Regions from separate parts of the Pseudomonas sp. NPDC087690 genome, predicted to be linked through region 2. Evidence: predicted binding sites of a transcription regulator. Region 2 holds the regulator's gene; the other holds the start of a gene.

Region 1 (11,727 bases), on a different contig from region 2:
AGAGGAAATTATTCGTTACGTAGCGTAAAGAAATATTTACGAAAACCGCGGTAAAACCCAGTGAATCAACCTCGGTGCGGGCGCTGTAAGGAAAAGCTGCCGAAGCCTTGCCTGCCAGGCGCCTTGCGAGGCTCTGGCGCGCTTGTTTCAAAGGCATTTGCAGGGTGTGATGCGCCCCATGCCTGTCGTGCAGGTGCATAACAACAAGGAGGCGCAATGAACGCCGTGACTGATTTCCACTTCTCTCCGTGGGACGGTTTTTTCCTCGTCCGCGTCGATGGCTTGCAAAGGCCTGACTCAATTTTTGCAGCCGCCCGAGGTTCTCGTGGCGGACACACGCAATCCCGGCAACCGCCACGCTGATCCAGCGGGGTCTGGCAGCAGGGGGTTAGCGGTGTACAATGCGCCGCGTTTTAACTGTGACCCTCTGCGTAATCGCGCAAATCTCAAGGCTAACCGCCTTGTTCACTCCGTGGCGCCACAAGCGTTTCGGGTTCGATTTCGTCACAGATAAAAACAAACAGGTGACGCATGACCGTTGTAAATGAGCTGAACTCCTGGTGCCTGCGCTGGGGTTTGATCGGGGCTGCCTGAAATCGCAACCTTGCAGCAACGTCTACTGAACATCATCAAACCTTGCGTGAGACCTTTTTCATGAGTGGACAACCCTCGCAATCAGGTACGCTTAAACGCGGCCTGAAAAATCGCCACATTCAACTGATCGCCCTCGGTGGCGCGATCGGTACCGGATTGTTCCTCGGCTCGGCCGGGGTGCTCAAATCCGCCGGCCCGTCGATGATCCTCGGCTATGCCATCTGCGGCTTCATCGCCTTCATGATCATGCGCCAGTTGGGCGAAATGATCGTCGAAGAGCCGGTGGCCGGTTCCTTCAGCCATTTCGCGCACAAGTACTGGGGTGGCTTCGCCGGCTTCCTGTCGGGCTGGAACTGCTGGATTCTGTACATCCTGGTAGGCATGTCGGAGCTGACCGCGGTCGGCAAGTACATTCACTACTGGGCGCCGGACATTCCGACCTGGGCTTCTGCGGCAGCCTTCTTCGTGCTGATCAATGCGATCAACCTGGCCAACGTCAAAGTCTTCGGTGAGGCCGAATTCTGGTTCGCAATCATCAAGGTCGTGGCAATCGTCGGCATGATTGCGCTGGGCAGCTACCTGCTGGTCAGCGGCAACGGCGGCCCGCAAGCCTCGGTGAGCAACCTGTGGTCCCACGGTGGGTTCTTCCCCAACGGCGTCAGCGGTCTGGTGATGGCCATGGCGATCATCATGTTCTCCTTCGGTGGTCTGGAAATGCTCGGTTTCACCGCAGCGGAAGCCGACAAGCCAAAAACCGTGATCCCGAAAGCGATCAACCAGGTGATCTACCGGATCCTGATTTTCTACATCGGTGCACTGGTGATCCTGCTGTCGCTGACCCCATGGGACAGCCTGCTGGAAACCCTCAATGCGTCCGGTGATTCCTACAGCGGCAGCCCGTTCGTACAAGTGTTCTCGATGCTCGGCAGCAACACCGCCGCGCACATCCTCAACTTCGTGGTACTGACTGCGGCATTGTCGGTGTACAACAGCGGCACCTACTGCAACAGCCGTATGCTGCTGGGCATGGCCGAGCAGGGCGATGCGCCGAAAGGTCTGGCGAAGATCGACAAGCGCGGCGTGCCGGTGCGTTCGATTCTGGCTTCGGCAGCGGTGACCGTGATTGCGGTGTTGCTGAACTACCTGATCCCGCACAGTGCGCTGGAACTGCTGATGTCGCTGGTGGTTGCGACGTTGGTGATCAACTGGGCGATGATCAGCTTCTCGCACTTCAAGTTCCGTCAACACATGAACAAAACGAAGCAGACGCCGCTGTTCAAGGCCCTGTGGTACCCGTACGGCAACTATGTCTGCCTGGCGTTCGTGGTGTTCATCCTTGGCGTGATGCTGTTGATCCCGGGGATTCAGATCTCGGTGTACGCGATTCCGGTGTGGGTCGTGTTCATGTGGGTTTGCTACGTGATCAAGAACAAGCGCAGTGCGCAAGCTGCGGTGCCTGCGACCGCCAAATAATCGCGCGCGCAGAAACAACAAACCCGGCCAAGTGCCGGGTTTGTCATTTTCAGGATTCACACAAAACCCCTGTAGGAGTGAGCCTGCTCGCGATAGCAGTGTGTCAGGTACAAATTCGTCTACTGATACACCGCTATCGCGAGCAGGCTCACTCCTACAGGGGATCTTCGTCAGGCCTCGCATCGGTTTCGCGGTATCCTGCACGCTCTGAATACGGACGCTTCTCCATGCTGGTGATTTCCAACAATGTGCATCTGCCGGATGCCGAGATCGAATTGACCGCCATCCGCGCGCAAGGCGCCGGCGGGCAGAACGTCAACAAGGTCTCCAGCGCCATGCACCTGCGCTTCGACATCCCGGCCTCGTCCTTGCCCGAGTTCTACAAGGAACGGCTGCTGGCGCTGCGCGACAGTCGCATCACCAGCGACGGCGTGTTGATCATCAAAGCGCAGCAATATCGTACGCAGGAGGCCAACCGCGCCGATGCGCTGGAACGACTGGTCGAGCTGATCCTCATCGCCACCAAAGTCGAAAAGAAACGTCGCCCGACCAAACCGACCCTCGGCTCCAAGAAGCGTCGGCTTGAATCGAAGACCAAGCGCGGCAGCATCAAGGCCGGGCGCGGCAAGGTGGATTTCTAGTCCTCGCGATACTTGGTGGTGTGCTTGTACAGATACACGCTTAACGCCAGTCCGCTCAACGCGGCGAGGGCGGCGAAGAGGAAGATCGAGGCAAAGCCGAATCCTGCGGCAATCGCCCCGGCCAGTGGGCCGGTGATCCCCAGCGACAAATCGATGAACAGTGAATAAGCGCCGACCGCCGCGCCACGGCTGGATGCCGGTACCAGGTTCACCGCCTCCACGCCCAGCGCCGGGAACACCAGCGAGAAGCCGAAACCACTTAACGCCGCACCGGCCAATGCCCAGTGCGCGTCCGGCGCCAGCCACAACAGCAGCAGGCCGAGGGTTTCCACTGACAGGCAGGCAATCGCCACGCGGAAGCCACCGAGGCGATTGATCAAGTTGCCAAACAGCAGGCGCGCGCCAATGAAGCTGGCGCCGAACAGGCTCAGGCACAGCACCGCGTTTTCCCAATGCTGCGTCGCGTAATACAGGGTGATGAACGTGGCGATGGTGCCGAAACCGATCGAGCCCAGCGCGAGGCCGCACCCGTGGGGAAACACTTTGCCGAGCACATGCATGAACGGCAGGCGCTCGCCGGCGACAATCGGTGCCGGTGTTTTCGGCCAGGCCAACAGCAGCCCCAGCGCGGCGAGCAAGATGATGCTGACGCCCATGCTCCACAAACCCAACTGGCCGACCAGCCACACGCCGAACGGCGCGCCGACCGCCAGTGCGCCGTAACTGGCGATGCCGTTCCAGGAAATCACCTTGGCCGTGTTTGCCGCGCCCACGCGGCCAATGCCCCAGCCAATCGAGCCTGAGCCCACCAGGCTTTCGGCGCTGCCCAATACCAGTCGACCGATCAACAGGCTGATCAGGCTGAGTGTCGGCAGGTTCGGTGTCCACGCCGAAATCAGCATGAACACGCCGCTCAAACCACAACCGGCGAGGCCAATCATCACGGCGCGTTTGCTGCCCTGGTTGTCGATGATCTTGCCGGCATACGGGCGGCTGAGCAGGGTGGCGAGGTATTGCACGCTGATCACCAGGCCGGCGATCACCGCGCCGAAACCGAGATCGCTGTGGACATAGCCGGGCAGCACCGCCAGCGGAATGCCGATGTTCAGGTAACCGATAAAGGTGAAGAGGACGATGGAAACGACTTGCAGCGTAACCGCCAGGGGGCGCTGGGGCTCGGACATAGAGGACGACATGGGTAACGATCCACGGGAACGGCAGATTAGATAGGCTGCTTATGATACCGGCGCGGAGCACTCTGGGGCGGGAAAAGTAAAACTATTTACCCGGTGGTCGCTTCAGGACTTGGCCGGGGCAACCAGTTGCGTGGTGACCAGCGCCGCCAGGGCATTTTCTTCGCTGCCAAATCGAGCGAGCAGGGCGGCTTGTTTCTCGGGAGAGAGCCGGTTCCAGATGTCGATCATTTTCTCGGTGGCGCCGATCAGTACGGCGGCTTGGCTTTCAGAGAATTCGTCGGTCATGGCGGGCTCGAAGTTTCAGGCAGTGTGGAAAGCGCATGTTAGCGCTTTCCACACGGTCTGTACGACGGGTCTTACTCTTCGTTGTCGGCCGGACGGCTCTCAACGGCTTCTTTCGGCTCGGGCTGCCCCGCGCCGGCTTGTTGCGTGGTCGTCTGCTCAGGTACGTGCAGGCTTGGGAAGGGGAGATTAGGAATCTCGTGCATGGTTGCGCTCCTCGCTAAGTCTGTTGATAGATCTGGTCGATCCGCGCTTTTGGAAAGCCTGCGCAGGATACAGCAGGAAAAATGACAATCAGACTTTTAATTCAAAATAATGCGACAGATGGCCGCAGGGGAGGCCCAGAGGAGAGATTGATCGCTCCAACGCTCTGCGTGGGAATGCCTCAATGGACGCTCTGCGTCCGCTGTTGGGACGCAGAGCGTCCCGGGCTGCATTCCCACGCGGAGCGTGGGAACGATCAACTGTAGGAGCTGCCGGAGGCTGCGATCTTTTGATCCTGCTTTAGAAACAAGATCAAAAGATCGCAGCCTTCGGCAGCTCCTACAGGTTATTGCGGTGTTATTGGCTGACGTCAGCGATAGCCTGAGCCAGCAGCGCAAGGCGGGTGGCATCGATACCGGCGACGTTCGCCCGGCCCGAGCTGACCATGTACACGCTGTGATGCTCGCGCAGTTGTTTGACTTGCTCCGGCGACAGGCCGGTGTAGGAGAACATGCCGCGCTGCACGCCAATGTGCGCAAAACGCTCACGCAAACCGTGAGGCTCCAGCGCTTCGACCAGGCCGCTGCGCAGTTGCGCAATGCGCAAACGCATGGCTTCCACTTCATCGGCCCAGCGCGCTTTCAGCTCCGGGTCGGCGAGGATGGTCGCGACTACAGCAGCACCGTGATCCGGTGGCGTCGACCACAGGTTACGGGCGATGTTGGCCAGTTGGCTGCGGATGTCGATGAGCTTGTCGGCGCTTTTCGCGCAGACGATCAGTGCCCCGGTGCGGTCGCGATACAGGCCGAAGTTCTTCGAGCAGGAGCTGGTGATCAGCAGCTCGGGAACTTCGGCGGCGAACAACCGGGTCGACCACGCATCCTGTTCCAGACCATCGCCAAAACCCTGGTAGGCAAAGTCAATCAGCGGCAGCAGGTTGCGCCGGCGCACCACATCGAGCACGCGCTGCCAGTCGTCGTGACTCAAGTCAAAGCCGGTCGGGTTGTGGCAGCACGCGTGCAGCAGCACCACATCGCCTTTGGGCACTTCATTGAGCACGGCGAGCATGGCTTCGACGTCGAGACGGTTGTCACTGCCCACGTATGGGTAGTGGCTGACCTTGACCCCGGCTGCGGCGAAGATGGTTTCGTGGATCGGCCAGGTCGGGTTGCTCAGCCATACGCCTTTGCCCGGCAGGCACTGGGCGATGAAGTCAGCGGCCAGACGCAGGGCACCGGTGCCGCCCGGGGTCTGCGTGGCGCCAGCACGTTGTTCGGCAATCAGCTTCGAGTCGCCACCCAGCACCAGCTCGTTGATGACTTTACCGAATAGCGGGTTGCCGTGGCCGCCGATGTAAGTCTTGGTGTCCTGGCTTTCGACCAGGCGCGCTTCGGCGATTTTCACCGCCTCAGGGATCGGCGTCAGGCCTTGGGCATCCTTGTAGACGCCAACGCCCAGGTCGAATTTGCGCGGGTTGCTGTCCTGCGCATACGCCTCCATCAAACCGAGGATCGGGTCGCCGGGGACCCGGCCGATGGCGTCGAAGTGCATTACTTGCGTCCTTCTGCGGTCTTGGCCACTTCGTCAGTGCGCGCGGCCATGATGAAGTCGTTGCGGTGCAGGCCTTTGATCGAGTGGCTCCACCAGGTCACGGTGACTTTGCCCCACTCGGTCAGCAGGCCCGGATGATGACCTTCGGCCTCGGAGATTTCGCCGACGGCGTTGGTGAACGCCAGTGCGTGCTTGAAGTTCTTAAACAGGAAAACTTTCTCCAGCTGCATGATGCTGTCGCGAACTTCGATGTTCCAGTCAGGGATCTGCTTGATCAGGATCGGCAGTTCTTCGTCGCTGACTTGTGGCGCATCGGCGCGGCAGGCTTCGCAGTGGGCTTGGTTCAATGTGGACATGGTCTGTTCCTGAATTCGATTCTTGTTGGAAATTACTATCTTTGCACGCAAGTCGCGAGCGGGTTCTGCTCAGGCCGCTTTCGGCTTGGGCGGAAATTTCGGCGCGTGCAGACCCAGCTGCATGCCTTGTCTGACCATGGCCATAATGTCTTCATGAGCCACGTCGAACAGGCGCTTGAGGTTCGGCAGGACAAAGTACAGCGGTTGCAGGATGTCGATGCGGTATGGCGTGCGCATCGCTTCGAGCGGGTCGAAGACTTGATGCTCAGGCTCGTCCGACAGCGAATAAACGGTTTCTTTTGGCGAAGACAGAATGCCGCCACCATAGATGCGTTTGCCTTGCGGGGTGTCGACCAGGCCGAACTCGATGGTCATCCAGTACAGGCGCGCCAGATAGACGCGTTCTTCTTTGGTCGCCTGCAGGCCGAGCTTGCCGTAGGTGTGGGTGAATTCGGCGAACCACGGGTTGGTCAGCAGCGGGCAGTGGCCAAAGATCTCGTGGAAAATGTCCGGCTCTTGCAGGTAATCCAGTTCCTCGCGGGTACGGATAAAAGTCGCGACGGGAAACTGCTTGCTGGCGAGCAATTCAAAAAATGTCTGGAACGGAATCAGCGCCGGGACACGGGCGACCTGCCAACCGGTGGTCTCGCCGAGCACCTTGTTGATCTCGCCGAGTTGCGGAATGCGGTCGTGGGGCAGACCGAGTTTTTCGATACCGTCCAGGTACTCCTGGCAGGCACGCCCTTCGATCACTTTCAACTGGCGGGTGATCAGCGTGTTCCACACCGCGTGTTCTTCGGCGGGGTAGTCGATAAAACCTTGCGCATCGGGCTCGCGGGCCACGTATTGCGTCTGCTTCATACTGCTCTCCTGCTAGGGGAATTCGTTCTTGTTATGTCCAGCGATGGATTCAGAATTACCTGAGAGTGGGGTGGTATGCAGTAGGTGGTTACGCGCTCGCGTAGGAAAAATCGGTGGATTTCGTAAATTATTCGTTACGCTTTAGGCGTTATCGCGCATTTACGGTGATTCGCAGGTTTGAAAAGGCCAGCGACTGTCACATAATCTTGACAATTATCTGCGCGCCGCCACAGAAAAGTCCGGCGCCGTTCTCCTGTAGGAGTGAGCCTGCTCGCGATAGCGGGGTATCAGTCAGCATCAATATCAACTGACCCAAAACCATCGCGAGCAGGCTCACTCCTACAAGGTTCTTCATCGTTTATTCGGGCGATTTATATGCGCATCAAAGTCCACTGCCAGAACCGCATCGGCATCCTGCGCGACATCCTCAATCTGCTTGTGGAATACGGGATCAACGTCGCGCGCGGCGAGGTCGGTGGCGAGCACGGCAATGCGATCTATCTGCACTGCCCGAACCTGATCAACATTCAGTTCCAGGCTCTGCGGCCGAAGTTCGAGGCGATTGCCGGGGTGTTCGGCGTCAAGCGGGTAGGGCTGATGCCGAGCGAACGTCGGCACATGGAGCTGAACGCCTTGCTCGGCGCGCTGGAGTTTCCTGTGTTGTCGATCGACATGGGCGGCTCGATCGTCGCGGCCAACCGTGCGGCGGCGCAGTTGCTCGGCGTGCGGGTCGATGAAGTGCCCGGGATCCCGCTGTCGCGCTACGCCGAAGATTTCGATTTGCCGGAACTGGTGCGCGCCAACAAGTCGCGGATCAACGGCATGCGCGTCAAGGTCCGGGGCGACATCTTTCTCGCCGACATCGCGCCACTGCAATCGGAGCACGACGACAGTGAGGCCATGGCCGGCGCCGTGCTGACCCTGCACCGCGCGGATCGCGTCGGTGAGCGCATCTACAACGTGCGCAAGCAGGAGTTGCGCGGCTTCGACAGTATTTTCCAGAGCTCGAAAGTCATGGCCGCCGTCGTGCGTGAAGCGCGTCGAATGGCGCCGCTCGACGCACCGCTATTGATAGAAGGGGAAACCGGCACCGGCAAGGAATTGCTGGCGCGGGCCTGTCACCTCGCCAGCCCGCGCGGGCAATCGCCCTTGATGGCGCTCAATTGCGCAGGGCTGCCGGAATCAATGGCTGAAACCGAACTGTTCGGCTACGGCCCCGGCGCCTTTGAAGGTGCGCGTGCGGAAGGCAAGCTCGGGCTGCTGGAGTTGACCGCCGGCGGCACGTTGTTCCTGGATGGTGTCGGTGAAATGAGCCCGCGTTTGCAGGTGAAATTACTGCGCTTTCTGCAGGACGGTTGCTTCCGTCGAGTCGGCAGTGATGAAGAGGTTTATCTGGATGTGCGGGTGATCTGCGCGACCCAGGTGGATTTGTCCGAGCTGTGTGCACGCGGCGAGTTTCGCCAGGATTTGTATCACCGCTTGAACGTGCTGTCCCTGCACATTCCACCGCTGCGCGAATGCCTCGACGGTTTGACGCCGCTGGTCGAGCACTTCCTCGATCAGGCCAGTCGGCAGATCGGATGTTCGCTGCCGAAACTGGCGCCGGCGGCGATGGACCGGCTCAGTCATTACCACTGGCCGGGCAACGTGCGGCAACTGGAAAACGTGTTGTTCCAGGCGGTTTCGCTGTGTGATGGCGGCACGGTGAAGGCCGAGCACATTCGTCTGCCGGATTACGGTGTGCGTCAGCCGCTTGGCGATTTCTCGCTGGAGGGCGGGCTGGACGAGATTGTCGGGCGTTTCGAGAAAGCGGTGCTGGAGCGCTTGTATTCCGAGCATCCGAGCAGTCGACAGTTGGGCAAGCGGCTGGGGGTTTCACACACCACCATTGCCAACAAGCTGCGTGAATACGAAGTCGGCAAAGATCCGGGCAGCACGTGATCGTTCCCACGCTCTGCGTGGGAATGCAGCCCGGGACGCCCTGCGTCCCAAAGCGGACGCAGAGCGTCCATTGAGGCATTCCCACGCGGAGCGTGGGAACGATCATTCGAGGGGATTGCCGCCAAGCGGCATAACACCGCCGGTTTTTCGACTTCGATACATTTCAAATTCCCCTTCGTTATCCCTCAAGTCCTTTGTTTACCGGGTCTCGCGCCGCCAGAAAAAAGTTGGTCTGCAAATTGCTTATGGCTCAGCAGTACAGCGGTGGGCGGCAAACGTCCGGCATGCAGAGGAAAGAGTGTGGACAAGTACCTTTATGTGGCAATGACCGGCGCCAGCCAGAACGCACTGGCGCAAAAGGCGCATGCCAACAACCTGGCGAACATCTCCACCAACGGTTTTCAGAAGGACCTGGAACAGGCCCGTTCGATGCCGGTGTTTGGTGACAGCTTTCCGGCGCGTGCGTTTGCCATGAGCGAGCGTCCGGCCACTGATTTCTCTCCGGGCTCCCTGGTGGAAACCGGGCGTGACCTCGACGTCGCCGTAACCGGCAACGGCTTCATTGCCGTACAGAACCCCAATGGCGGTGAAAGCTACGTGCGCACCGGCAGCCTCAATATCGATGCCCTCGGCGTATTGCGCGCCGGTAACGGCATGGCCGTGATGGGCAATGGCGGACCGATTGCCGTGCCACCCGAGCAGCAGGTCGAAGTCGGCGAAGACGGCACCATCAGCATTCGTGCGATGGGCGAAGGCCCGCGCGTCATGGCGGAAGTCGACCGGATCAAACTGGTCAATCCGGACATCAAGAACATGAACAAGGGCCTCGACGGCTCGATTTACACCAAGGACGGCCAGCCTGCGCCGGCCGATGCCAACGTCAAACTGGTGTCGGGATTCCTCGAGTCGAGCAACGTCAACGCCGTGGAAGAAATGACCTCGGTGCTGGCGCTGGCCAAGCAGTTCGAGTTGCACATCAAGATGATGAACACCGCCAAAGACGACGACCAGGCCATGGCTCGGGTCTTGCAGATCAGCTAATTATCAGAACGTCGCGCCGTAAAACAGGCGCACGAGGAGAATTGAATGCTTCCGGCTCTATGGGTTGCCAAAACCGGTCTGTCCGCCCAGGACACCAACCTGACCACCATTTCCAACAACCTGGCGAACGTGTCGACCACGGGCTTCAAACGTGACCGCGCCGAGTTCCAGGACCTGCTGTATCAGATCAAGCGTCAGCCAGGTGCTCAGTCGACCCAGGACAGCGAATTGCCGTCGGGTCTGCAACTGGGTACCGGTGTGCGCATTGTCGGCACGCAGAAAAACTTCACCGCCGGCAGCTTGCAAACCACCGAGCAGCCGCTGGACATGGCCATCGACGGTCGCGGTTTCTTCCAGATCCTGCAGCCGGACGGCACCACGTCTTACACCCGCGACGGTACCTTCCACCTCGACTCCAATGGCCAGATCGTCAACGCCAGCGGTTTCGCGCTGGAGCCTGCGATCGTCATTCCGAACAACGCGCAGAGCTTCACCGTCGGCACTGACGGCACCGTGTCCATCACGGTTCCGGGCAACCCTGCCGCGCAGGTGATCGGCAACCTGCAAACCGCCGACTTCATCAACCCGGCCGGTCTGCAAGCGGTCGGCAACAACCTGTTCCTGGAAACCGCCGCTTCCGGCGCGCCGCAAATCGGCACGCCGGGCCTGAACGGTTTCGGCACCACGCTGCAGAACACCCTGGAAGGTTCCAACGTCAGCACCGTTGAAGAGATGGTCAACATGATCACCACTCAGCGCGCTTACGAGATGAACTCCAAGGTGATCTCCACCGCCGACCAGATGCTCTCGTTCGTAACGCAGAATCTGTAATCAAGTCTATGAGGCAGCCATGAGGCTGCCTGCAACACCGTGAGGTAGGGTCATGAAACGCTTTGTATCTGTTCTGGCATTGGGTGGGGTCGTCTCGCTCGCGGGCTGCGTCGCACCGACGCCCAAGCCCAATGACCCTTACTACGCACCGGTGTTGCCGCGCACGCCGTTGCCGGCTGCCGCCAACAATGGCTCGATCTATCAGGCCGGGTTCGAGCAGAACCTGTACAGCGACCGCAAGGCCTTCCGGGTCGGTGACATCATCACCATCACCCTGAACGAGCGCACCCAGGCGAGCAAGAACGCCAACTCGCAGATGGACAAGAACAGCGACAACAAGATCGGCCTGACGTCGTTGTTCGGTTCCAGTCTGACAACGAACAACCCGATCGGCAGCAACGACCTGAGCCTGAACGCCGGCTACAGCGCCGACCGTTCGACCAAGGGCGACGCCAAGTCGGGGCAGAGCAACAGCCTGACCGGTTCGATCACCGTGACCGTCGCTGACGTGCTGCCCAACGGCATCATCGCCGTGCGCGGCGAGAAGTGGCTAACGCTGAACACCGGTGACGAACTGGTTCGCATCGCCGGCCTGGTGCGCGCCGATGACATCGCCACCGACAACACCGTGTCGTCGACCCGGGTTGCCGATGCGCGCATCACCTATTCCGGTACCGGTGCGTTTGCCGATACGAGTCAGCCAGGCTGGTTCGACCGTTTCTTCCTCAGCCCGCTGTTCCCTTTCTAGGTGGCTAC
Region 2 (11,727 bases):
CTGCCGATGCCGCGCATGACCAACACTTACATGCTCGGCGGTGAAAGCGATCCGGCGGAAATCATTGCTTCGGTGAAGAAGGGCATCTACTGCGCCAACCTTGGCGGTGGTCAGGTCGACATCACCAGCGGCAAGTTCGTGTTTTCCACCAGCGAAGCGTATCTGATCGAAGACGGAAAAATCACCGCTCCGGTGAAAGGCGCAACGTTGATCGGCAACGGCCCCGAGGCGATGAGCCGGGTGTCGATGGTCGGTAACGATCTGGCGCTGGACAGCGGTGTGGGCACGTGTGGCAAGGATGGGCAATCGGTGCCGGTGGGTGTCGGTCAGCCGACGCTGAAGATCGATGCGATCACCGTGGGTGGTACGGGCGCATAAGGATGGAAACATCCTGTGCAGGAGCTGCCGCAGGCTTGGGCCGCGATCGGACGATCTTTTGATCTTTAAAAGCAAAGATCGCAGCCTGCGGCAGCTCCTGCAAGTGGCGATATCTCAACGCAGACCGCGTTGGGTATCGTCCAGCTCACGGATGTACTTGAAGATCTTGCGGCTGGAAGCAGGAGGTTTGTTTTGCGCAACCTCGTGCTGAGCCTGACGGATCAGGGAACGCAGTTGCTGGCGGTCGGCGTCCGGGTACTCGACGACGAATTTTTCCAGCACGGCGTCGTCGCCCGCGATCAGGCGGTCACGCCAGCGTTCGAGGTTGTGGAAACGCTCGTTGTACTGACGAGTCGAGGCATCCAGTTGATCGAGCAGCGTGAGAATCGCGTCAGTGTCCTGATCGCGCATCAGCTTGCCGATGAACTGCAAGTGCCGTTTACGCGCGATGTTCGCGGTGTGCTTCGGCGCATCGGCCAGCGCCCGGCGCAAAGCGTCGGTCAATGGCAGTTTTGCCTGCAAGTCGGGCTTGAGTGTTGTAAGGCGCTCGCCAAGGTCAACCAGAGCATGCAGCTCGCGTTTGACCTGAGATTTGCTTTTTTCTCCCGTATCGAGGGAGTCGTCGTAAGAATCAACCATTGGTGGCAGTCCGCAAAGAAACGCCGCCATGATAACCAGTCGGGGGCCGCTTGTCCGGCCCGGTCGCTCGATGACCCTAGCCGAAAGCAGAATTTGAGTGGAGATGAGCATGAGTGCAGTTGAAAGCGTCGGCCCGCAGGCGTTGCCGGCACTGCAGGATCAAGTCGAACAGATCATCGCCGAAGCCAAGCGTCAGGGCGCCAGTGCCTGTGAAGTCGCGGTGTCGCTGGAGCAGGGCCTGTCGACGTCGGTGCGTCAGCGCGAGGTCGAGACGGTCGAATTCAACCGCGATCAGGGTTTCGGCATCACGTTGTATGTTGGCCAGCGCAAGGGCTCGGCCAGCACCTCGGCGACTGGCCCGGATGCGATTCGCGAAACCGTCGCCGCGGCACTGGCCATCGCGAAACACACTTCAGAAGACGAGGCCTCGGGTCTGGCTGATGCTGCGCTGATGGCCAAGGAACAGCACGATTTTGACCTGTTCCACGAATGGGACATCACCCCGGAGCAGGCCATCGAGAAGGCGTTGCTCTGTGAAGCGGCGGCATTCGACGCCGACGCGCGGATCAAGAACGCCGACGGCACCACCCTCAGCACCCACCAGGGCTGCCGGGTTTACGGCAACAGTCACGGTTTTATCGGCGGTTATGCGTCGACCCGCCACAGCCTGAGTTGCGTGATGATCGCCGAGGCCGATGGCCAGATGCAGCGCGATTACTGGTATGACGTTAGCCGCCAGGGCACTTTGCTGGCTGATCCGGTCAGCATCGGTCAGCGTGCAGCGCAACGGGCGGCGAGCCGTCTGGGCGCGCGTCCGGTACCGACCTGTGAAGTGCCGGTGCTGTTTTCCGCGGAATTGGCGGGTGGCCTGTTCGGCAGTTTCCTCTCGGCAGTGTCTGGCGGCAGTCTGTATCGCAAGTCGTCGTTCCTTGAAGGCTCCCTGGGGCAGAAACTGTTCCCGGAATGGCTGACCATCGATGAGCGTCCGCACCTGATGCGCGCGATGGGCAGCGCCTCCTACGACGGTGATGGTCTGGCGACGTACGCTAAACCGTTCGTCGAAAAGGGCGAATTGGTCTCCTACATTCTCGGCACCTATTCCGGTCGCAAACTGGGTATGCCGAGCACGGCCAACGCTGGCGGCGTGCATAACCTGTTTGTCACCCACGGCGACGAAGACCAGGCGGCGCTGTTGAAGCGCATGGGCCGTGGCTTGCTGGTCACCGAATTGATGGGCCATGGACTGAACATGGTCACCGGCGATTATTCGCGCGGTGCGGCAGGTTTCTGGGTCGAGAATGGTGAAATCCAGTTCGCGGTGCAGGAAGTCACCATCGCCGGCAACATGCGCGACATGTTCAAGCAGATCGTTGCGGTGGGTAATGACCTGGAACTGCGCAGCAACATTCGCACCGGTTCGGTGTTGATCGAGCGTATGACAGTCGCGGGTAGCTAAGCTCCAACCGTGACAAAAAAGGCGCGCCACCCCATCGGGTGGCGCGCTTTTTTTATTGGCTCCACACAATACCCTGTGGGAGCGAGCCTGCTCGCGAAAGCGATTTAACAGCCGACCGCAGCGTTGACTGACACGGCACCTTCGCGAGCAGGCTCGCTCCCACAATGGAGTCCGTGTAACCGGGACTCTTGTTTTGGTTCTCATTATCATCTAATAATAAATCTCATTATCGGACGAGCCCCGAATCATGAGTTCTGCCTTGCACGAGCAGCCCTATCTCGAAAGCTGGCGCTGGATGAGTCGCCAGATCCGTTGCGCGATGGATCCCGACGAGCCGCGCCTGATCGAACATTACCTGGCTGAAGGCCGGTATCTGTCTTGTTGCACCGCGACCTCACCCTGGACGGTCGCCGAAACCTCTTTCCGTCTGCTGCTCGACACCGCCACCGACATCGCACTGCCGTGGCACTGGCGCAGCTTCTGTCTCGATCAAGCCTGGCGCCCATTACGTGAAATGGAGCGCCTGTCCCTGTGCAACTGCCGGCTCAAGCGCTGGCAACGCTACACCTGGCAGCTCGCCACCTGCGAACTGCTTCCATCGATTCCTCTCATTGAATTAGTCCAAGGATTTACCGATGACCAAGACACGTATTGAGCGCGACAGCATGGGCGAACTGCAGGTGCCGGTGGACGCTCTCTACGGCGCGCAGACCCAGCGCGCAGTGGATAACTTTCCGATCAGCGGCAAACCGATGCCGACGCAATTCATCCGCGCACTGATCCTCGCCAAGGCCGCTGCCGCGCGCGCCAACGTCGAACTCAACCAGATCAGCGCCGCACAAGGCAAAGCCATCAGCGATGCCGCGCAAGACCTGCTCGAAGGCGACTTCATGCAACATTTTCCGGTGGATATCTTCCAGACCGGTTCCGGCACCAGTTCCAACATGAACGCCAACGAAGTGATCGCTACGCTGGCCAGCCGCCTGCTCGATGAACCGGTCAATGCCAACGATCATGTCAACTGTGGCCAGAGCAGTAACGACATCATCCCGACCACCATCCACGTCAGCGCTGCGCTGGCCCTGCACGAGCAGTTGCTGCCGGCACTGCTGCACTTGGTGCAAGTGATCGAGGACAAGGCCGGGCAAGTGCATCACCACGTCAAAACCGGTCGCACGCATTTGATGGATGCAATGCCGGTACGCATGAGCCAGGTGCTCAACGGCTGGGCGCAGCAACTCAAGGCCAACATCGGCCATCTGCAGGATTTGCTGCCAAGTCTGCAATCCCTGGCGCAGGGCGGCACTGCAGTCGGCACCGGGATCAATGCGCATCCTGAATTCGCCGCGCGCTTCAGCCGCCAGCTCAGCCAACTGACCGACGTGCAATTCACCCCGGGCAAGGATCTGTTCGCGCTGATCGGTTCGCAGGACACCGCCGTTGCCGTCTCCGGCCAGCTCAAAGCCACCGCCGTGTCGCTGATGAAAATCGCCAACGACCTGCGCTGGATGAACTCCGGCCCGCTCGCAGGCCTCGGTGAAATCGAACTGCAAGCCCTGCAACCGGGCTCGTCGATCATGCCGGGCAAGGTCAATCCGGTGATCCCGGAAGCCACCGCCATGGTCGCCGCGCAGGTCATCGGCAACGATTCGGTGATCACCATTGCTGGCCAGTCGGGCAACTTCGAATTGAACGTGATGCTGCCGATCATCGCGCAGAACCTGTTGAGCAGTATCGAGCTGCTGGCCAATTCCAGCCGTTTGCTCGCTGACAAGGCTATCGCCAGCTTCAAGGTCAATGAATCTCGCTTGAAAGAAGCGTTGTCGCGCAACCCGATTCTGGTTACCGCGCTCAACCCGATCATCGGTTACCAGAAAGCCGCTGAAATCGCCAAGCAGGCCTACAAGGAAGGCCGCGCGGTGATCGACGTTGCCCTGGAACACACCGACCTTTCGCGCAGCCAACTGGAAGAGTTGCTCAATCCCGAGAAACTCACCGCCGGCGGCGTGTAACCCCCCCGCAACCGCTTTGGAGGCTCACCATGGAGCACTGGAAACGCACGATCGAACGGGCCAATCGCTGCTTCATGCTGGGCGAACTGATCGACGCCCGTGAGGCTTACCTGCAAGCCCTGGCCCTGGCGCAAGTGTTGTTCGAGCGCTGGGCGGACGCCGACGAAGCGGTGGCGGCTTGCGTCATCTCCCATCACAACCTGGCGGATCTGCACTTGCGCCTGAACCAGCCGGAGGAGAGCGCCGAATACCTTTGCGCTATCCATCAACGGCTGTTGCAGACCATGCAGGACGAACGCCAGCGTCTGGCATTGCGCGAAGCGGCGCTGCGCCAGAGCAGCAAGACCTACGTCGAGCTGCTGAATTTCATCAGCGAGCACGGCGAATACCCGCGTACCCAGCGCCTGCTGCACCCGGATACCGGCAATGCGCGCCGCGCGCCTGCCCCTCATCACCATGGAGTCCACTGAAATGGCTTTTACCCTGCCTGCCTTGCCTTACGCCTACGACGCACTGGAACCGCACATTGATGCGCAGACCATGGAGATTCACTACACCAAGCATCACCAGACCTACATCAACAACCTCAACGCGGCGGTTGAAGGCACCGAATACGCCGAGTGGCCGGTGGAGAAACTGGTCGCCAGCGTTCAGCAATTGCCGGAAAAACTCCGCGCAGCGGTAATCAACCAGGGCGGTGGACACGCCAACCACTCGTTGTTCTGGGAAGTGATGGTGCCCAACGGTGGCGGCAAACCGGATGGCGCACTGGCCAAGGCCATCGATGAGCATCTGGGTGGCCTCGACAGCTTCAAGGAAGCCTTCACCAAAGCCGCACTGACCCGATTCGGCAGCGGCTGGGCCTGGCTCAGCGTGACCCCCGAGAAGGCGTTGATCGTGGAAAGCAGCGGTAACCAGGACAGCCCGTTGATGAACGGCAACACGCCGATTCTCGGTCTCGACGTCTGGGAGCACGCCTATTACCTGCGTTATCAGAACCGTCGCCCGGAATACATCAACGCGTTCTACAACGTGATCAATTGGCCTGAAGTGGCTGCGCGCTATCAGGCCGCACTGGTTTAAGTCTTCTATAAAAACAATCCAAGGCTGACTATGGGCACTGAAACACTGGCGATCGGAAGTGGGCGTATGTTTCGTTACGCAGTGGGATCGCTATTGCTGTTGGCGGGTATGACCTTGCTGGTCGCCCACGGGCTGCAATGGCTGAATCTCGAACCGAGGCTGTCACGGGCGTTGCAGGGTGGTGCGATCTGTGCCCTTGGCACGGCGCTGGGCGCTGTCCCGGTGTTGGTGATTCGGCGCATGCCTCAGGCACTCAGCGATACGTTGCTGGGCTTTGGCGCGGGAGTGATGCTGGCGGCGACTGCATTTTCGCTGATCGTGCCGGGCATCGCCGCCGCCGAAAGCCTTGGTCTGACACCCTGGAGCGCTAGTGGTCTGATCTGCTTCGGCATCATGCTTGGAGCCTTCGGCCTGTATCTGGTCGATCGCAAGGTGTCTGGCGCGTCTGCGGAAATGCTCGTCGGCACCGTCGAGCACCCGGTGATTCCACCGCGCATCTGGTTGTTCGTGTTCGCCATCATTGCTCATAACATCCCTGAAGGCATGGCCGTCGGCGTTTCTGCTGGCGGCGGCATGCCGGACGCCGACAGCCTGGCCATGGGCATCGCTTTGCAGGATGTGCCGGAAGGTCTGGTGATTGCGCTGGTATTGGCCGGGGCCGGGATGTCGCGGGTCAAGGCGTTCCTGATCGGCGCGGCGTCAGGTCTGGTCGAGCCAGTGTTTGCACTGTTGTGTGCGTGGCTGGTCAGCCTGGCGCAGGTGTTGTTGCCATTAGGGCTGGCATTGGCGGCGGGGGCAATGTTGCTGGTGGTGACCCATGAAGTGATTCCCGAGTCGCGACGCAATGGTCATGACAAACTGGCGAGTCTTGGCTTGTTGATCGGGTTCTGTCTGATGATGGTGATGGATACCGCGTTGGGTTGAAGTCGATCAAAAGATCGCAGTCTGCGGCAGCTCCTACAGGGAATGCATTCCTGCGTAGGAGCTACCGCAGGCTGCGAACTCTTTTTTCTGGCGGTCAGCCACCTTCATCGAAGTAGTTGTTGATCAACGCCACCAGCGCATCGAGCGCTTCCTGTTCCTGATGCCCTTCAGTGCTCAAATAAATTTTGGTGCCCTTGCCAGCCGCCAGCATCATCATCGCCATGATGCTTTTGCCGTCGACCGTCGTCTCCGGCGTGCGGCCTACTCTGATCGTGCAATCCGGATACTGACCCGCCACGCCAACGAACTTGGCCGACGCGCGGGCATGCAGGCCCAGTTTGTTGATGATTTCGATTTCCAGAGCAGGCATCGCGGTGTGAATCCTTTAAGTGAGGTCGCGGTGGCGAACCTGGACGTTCTTCAGGGTTTTCTGCAGGGCCTGACCCAGACGTTCGGTCAGGTAGACGGAGCGGTGATGCCCGCCGGTGCAGCCAATGGCAATGGTGACGTAGGCACGGTTGCTCGCGGCAAAGCGCGGTAGCCACTTGTGCAGGTAGGTAAAGATGTCCTGGAACATTTCTTCGACCTCCGGCTGCGCCGCCAGATACTCGGCCACTGGTGCATCAAGACCGGATTGCTCGCGCAGTTCCGGCTTCCAGTACGGGTTAGGCAGGCAGCGCACGTCAAACACCAGGTCGGCATCGACCGGCATGCCGCGCTTGAAACCGAATGATTCGACCAGAAAGGCGGTGCCCGGCTCCGGTTGATTCAGCAAGCGCAGCTTGAGGGTGTCGCGCAACTGATAAAGGTTCAGATTGGTGGTATTGATTTTCAGGTCGGCGAGATCGGCAATCGGGCCGAGCAGAGCGGTTTCGTCGTGGATCGCTTCGGCCAGTGAGCGATTGGCATTGCTCAAGGGGTGGCGGCGGCGAGTCTCGGAAAAACGCTTGAGCAGGGTTTCCTCGTCGGCATCCAGATACAGGACATCGCACTGAATATGCTTGCTTCGGGCATCTTCAAGCAGTTCGGGAAAACGCGACAGATGACTAGGCAGGTTACGCGCATCGATCGACACCGCCACCAGCGGTTGCGCCAGTTCGGTGTGGATCAGGGCGCGCTCTGCCAATTCTGGCAGCAATCCCGCCGGCAGGTTGTCGATGCAGTAGTAACCGTTGTCCTCGAGAACATCCAGTGCGGTGCTTTTACCCGAGCCGGAACGGCCACTGACGATGATCAAACGCATGATTACTGCCCGCTTTGCTCGTCCAGGACAACCTGATACAAGGCTTCGTTTGTCTGGGCGCTGCGCAGTCTGTCGCGCACTTCCTTGCGATCCAGCATGCTGGCGATCTGACGGAGCAACTCCAGGTGCGCATCGGTCGCAGCTTCGGGCACCAGCAATACGAACAGCAGGTCAACCGGAGCGCCATCGATGGCGTCGAAATCGATAGGGGCTTCAAGGTGCATCAGCGCACTGACCGGCGCTTCACAGCCCTTGAGGCGACAGTGTGGAATGGCGATGCCGTTGCCAAAACCGGTAGAACCGAGTTTTTCACGGGCAATCAACGCCTCGAAGACATCTTGCATCGCCAGATCCGGCACTTCGCGATGGATCAGGTTGGCAATCTGTTCGAGGGCTTTTTTCTTGCTGCCGCCCGGCGCGTTCACTTGGGAACGGCCGGGGGTCAGGATGGTTTCAAGTCGGATCATGGGTTAGGGATGTTAACGACCGGTCGCGCCCTGAAGGAGGCTCTGGGTCTTTTCCTTATGCTTTTTGAGTTGGCGATCCAGCTTGTCGGTCAGTGAGTCGATCGCAGCATACATGTCGGTATCTTCTGCGTTGGCGACCACTTCGCTGCCGGGTATATGCAAGGTGGCTTCGATTTTCTGCTTCAGCTTTTCGACGCACATCGTGACTTGCACGTTGGTGATCTTGTCGAAATGGCGCTCCAGTCGTTGGAGTTTTTCCTCGATGTAGGAACGCAGAGGTTGGGTCACTTCCAGTTGGTGTCCACTGATGTTGACTTGCATACAGCTTCTCCTTCGTTGCCAGTGCATAAAGCGGCAGGCGGGATAGCCTGCCACTGGAACGCTGTAACGTGGCTTACATCAACCGCTTGCGTTCGCTCGACGGCGCGATCCCGAGAGATTCGCGGTACTTGGCGACGGTGCGGCGAGCCACCTGAATGCCTTGTGCCTCCAGTAAACCAGCGATCTTGCTGTCACTCAACGGCTTTTTCTGATTTTCCGCTGCAACCAGTTTTTTGATGATCGCGCGGATCGCCGTGGACGAGCATTCGCCGCCCTCGGAGGTGCTGACGTGGCTGGAGAAAAAGTATTTCAGTTCATAAATACCGCGCGGGGTATGCATGAATTTCTGTGTGGTCACCCGGGAAATCGTCGACTCGTGCATGCCGACCGCTTCGGCGATGTCATGCAGGACCAGCGGTTTCATGGCTTCGTCGCCGTACTCGAGAAAACCGCGCTGATGCTCGACGATCTGGGTGGCAACTTTCATCAGGGTTTCGTTGCGGCTCTGCAGGCTCTTGATGAACCAGCGGGCTTCCTGCAACTGATTGCGCATGAAAGTGTTGTCGGCACTGGTGTCGGCGCGGCGCACGAAACCGGCGTACTGCGCGTTGACCCGCAGGCGCGGCACCGACTCCTGATTCAACTCGACCAGCCAGCGTTCGTTGTCCTTGCGCACGATGACGTCGGGGACGACGTATTCGGCTTCGCTGGACTCGATCTGCGAGCCAGGGCGTGGATTGAGGCTCTGGACCAGTTCGATGACCTGACGCAGTTCATCTTCCTTGAGCTTCATGCGGCGCATCAGCTGGCTGTAGTCGCGGCTGCCGAGCAGGTCGATGTAGTCGCTGACCAGGCGTTTGGCTTCTGCCAGCCACGGGGTCTTGGCAGACAACTGGCGCAATTGCAGCAGCAGGCATTCGCCGAGGTTGCGTGCACCGATACCGGCCGGTTCAAACTGCTGGATGCGGTGCAGGACGGCTTCGATCTCGTCCAGTTCAATGTCCAGTTCCGGGTCGAAAGCTTCGAGAATTTCTTCGAGGGTTTCGTCCAGGTAGCCCTGATTATTGATGCAATCGATCAGGGTCACAGCGATCAGTCGATCGGTGTCGGACATGGGGGCCAGGTTCAATTGCCACAGCAGATGGCTTTGCAGGCTTTCGCCGGCGGAGGTGCGGGTGGTGAAGTCCCATTCGTCGTCATCGCTGCTGGGCAGGCTGCTGGCGCTGGTCTGGTAGACGTCTTCCCAGGCCGTGTCGACCGGAAGCTCATTGGGAATGCGTTCGTTCCATTCGCCGTCCTCGAGGTTATCTACCGTCGGGGCCGTTTCCTGATAGGAGGGTTCCTGGATTTCGGTGTTGGGCTTCTGCTCGACGTTGTCGGCCATCGGATCGGAATTGTCGAAGTCGTCGCCTTCTTCCTGGCGTTCGAGCATCGGATTGGATTCCAGAGCCTCCTGGATTTCCTGTTGCAGATCCAGGGTCGACAATTGGAGCAGACGGATGGCCTGTTGCAGCTGCGGTGTCATCGTCAGCTGCTGGCCCATTCTCAAGACTAGCGATGGTTTCATGGCAGGGGCTTAACACCTTATTCGCCGGCGCTATGCGCCATCCACTACAGGGCGCCGGAGCGCCAAACTTAAGCAAATTATATGCCTGAAACTGAAGTGTTTGCCTAGAGCGCTGTAACAATAAAAAGATAGAAAACTTTATTGACGCATCACTCAAGCGAGCGCTGAAGACCTTAGAGGCGAGGTGCTTGCCTGGAGCGCTGTAACAATCAAAGCGTATAAAAAGGCTGCTTCATCGATACAGCGCCCTCGCAGCTCACCGGGGGCACCAGCATGCTTACAGACGGAACTCGTGACCCAGGTAGACTTCCTTGACCAGATCGTTGGCCAGGATGGTTTCTGCGTCACCTTCGGCGATCAGCTGACCGTCGTTGACGATGTAAGCGGTTTCGCAGATATCCAGCGTCTCACGCACGTTGTGGTCGGTGATCAACACACCGATACCCTTGGCCTTGAGATGGTGGATGATCTGCTTGATGTCGCCGACCGAAATCGGGTCGACACCGGCGAACGGTTCGTCGAGCAGGATGAATTTCGGTGCAGTCGCCAGTGCACGGGCGATTTCCACCCGGCGGCGCTCACCACCGGACAGGCTCATGCCGAGGTTGTCGCGGATGTGGCTGATGTGGAATTCCTGCAGCAGGCTTTCCAGCTCCTTGCGACGACCGGCCTTGTCGAGTTCCTGACGGGTCTCGAGGATGGCCATGATGTTGTCGGCCACCGACAGTTTGCGGAAGATCGACGCTTCTTGCGGCAGATAGCCGATACCGGCCTTGGCACGACCGTGCATTGGCTGGTGGCTGACGTCCAGGTCATCGATCAGCACGCGGCCCTGATCTGCCTGCACCAGGCCGACGATCATGTAGAAGCACGTGGTCTTGCCGGCGCCGTTGGGGCCAAGCAGGCCGACGATCTGGCCGCTGTCGATCGACAGGCTGACGTCACGCACGACCTGGCGGCTTTTGTAGGCCTTGGCCAGGTGCTGAGCTTTCAGAGTTGCCATTACTGGGTTTTCTCGTCGGTTTTCTTCTTCGGCTGGATCACCATGTCGATACGCGGACGCGCTTCGGTGACCTTGCTACCGGTAGCGCGACCGGCGCTGGCCAGTTTCTTCACGGTGTCGTAGACGATTTTCTCGCCCTGAGTCGTGTTGTTGTCCTTGTCGACAACCTTGGCCTTGTCGATCAGCACGACGCGGTTTTGCGCGGCGTGATACTGGATCGTCACGCCCCAGCCTTGAACAGGCTTGGTATCGCCAGCGGTCTGCAGTTGTTCGAAGTAGGCGAGGTTGCCGACCGAAGTCACCACGTCGATATCACCGGTCGGGGTGCGCGTGATGGTCACGGTATTGCCGGTAACCTTCATCGAGCCCTGGGTGATGATCACGTCACCTTTATAGGTGGCAACGCCATTCTTGTCGTCCAGTTGGGCATCGTCGGCCTGAATGCGGATTGGCTGCTCTTGATCGTTCGGCAGAGCCCAGGCGCTCACGCTTCCCAGTGCTGCGCCCAGACTGAGCAAAATAGGGAGGGTTTTAACGAGCCTCATACTGTCCTCTTACGTTCGATAGCAGGTGTATCCTGCTTTCCTTCAGGTACGCTTTCATTCCAACGCCAGTTGATACACCGCCAGCGCCG

Evidence for each region. Region 2 encodes sigma-54, which starts transcription at its own class of promoters, with help from an activator protein. Its sites were predicted from a motif close to ANTGGCATNNANNTTGCTNT; they were not measured.
Region 1: the regulator sigma-54 is predicted to act here: its motif matches at 9,326-9,345, upstream of ACIPIZ_RS09085 (flagellar basal body rod protein FlgF).

The regions. Positions count from the first base shown of each region.
Region 1 is NZ_JBIUVX010000004.1:126,716-138,442, forward strand. It holds gene ACIPIZ_RS09040 (amino acid permease) at 655-2,067, shown strand; gene arfB (alternative ribosome rescue aminoacyl-tRNA hydrolase ArfB) at 2,295-2,708, shown strand; gene ACIPIZ_RS09050 (MFS transporter) at 2,705-3,892, opposite strand; gene ACIPIZ_RS09055 (hypothetical protein) at 4,007-4,189, opposite strand; gene ACIPIZ_RS09060 (hypothetical protein) at 4,261-4,392, opposite strand; gene ACIPIZ_RS09065 (amino acid aminotransferase) at 4,748-5,941, opposite strand; gene ACIPIZ_RS09070 (4a-hydroxytetrahydrobiopterin dehydratase) at 5,941-6,297, opposite strand; gene phhA (phenylalanine 4-monooxygenase) at 6,367-7,158, opposite strand; gene ACIPIZ_RS09080 (sigma-54-dependent transcriptional regulator) at 7,534-9,099, shown strand; gene ACIPIZ_RS09085 (flagellar basal body rod protein FlgF) at 9,400-10,140, shown strand; gene flgG (flagellar basal-body rod protein FlgG) at 10,186-10,971, shown strand; gene flgH (flagellar basal body L-ring protein FlgH) at 11,024-11,719, shown strand.
Region 2 is NZ_JBIUVX010000005.1:10,630-22,356, forward strand. It holds gene tldD (metalloprotease TldD) at 1-378, shown strand, start outside; gene yjgA (ribosome biogenesis factor YjgA) at 493-1,017, opposite strand; gene pmbA (metalloprotease PmbA) at 1,127-2,473, shown strand; gene ACIPIZ_RS09355 (hypothetical protein) at 2,721-3,128, shown strand; gene ACIPIZ_RS09360 (class II fumarate hydratase) at 3,109-4,485, shown strand; gene ACIPIZ_RS09365 (hypothetical protein) at 4,515-4,955, shown strand; gene ACIPIZ_RS09370 (superoxide dismutase) at 4,957-5,568, shown strand; gene ACIPIZ_RS09375 (ZIP family metal transporter) at 5,599-6,492, shown strand; gene ACIPIZ_RS09380 (HPr family phosphocarrier protein) at 6,587-6,862, opposite strand; gene rapZ (RNase adapter RapZ) at 6,878-7,735, opposite strand; gene ptsN (PTS IIA-like nitrogen regulatory protein PtsN) at 7,738-8,202, opposite strand; gene hpf (ribosome hibernation-promoting factor, HPF/YfiA family) at 8,215-8,523, opposite strand; gene ACIPIZ_RS09400 (RNA polymerase factor sigma-54) at 8,597-10,090, opposite strand; gene lptB (LPS export ABC transporter ATP-binding protein) at 10,368-11,093, opposite strand; gene lptA (lipopolysaccharide transport periplasmic protein LptA) at 11,093-11,638, opposite strand; gene lptC (LPS export ABC transporter periplasmic protein LptC) at 11,625-11,727, opposite strand, start outside.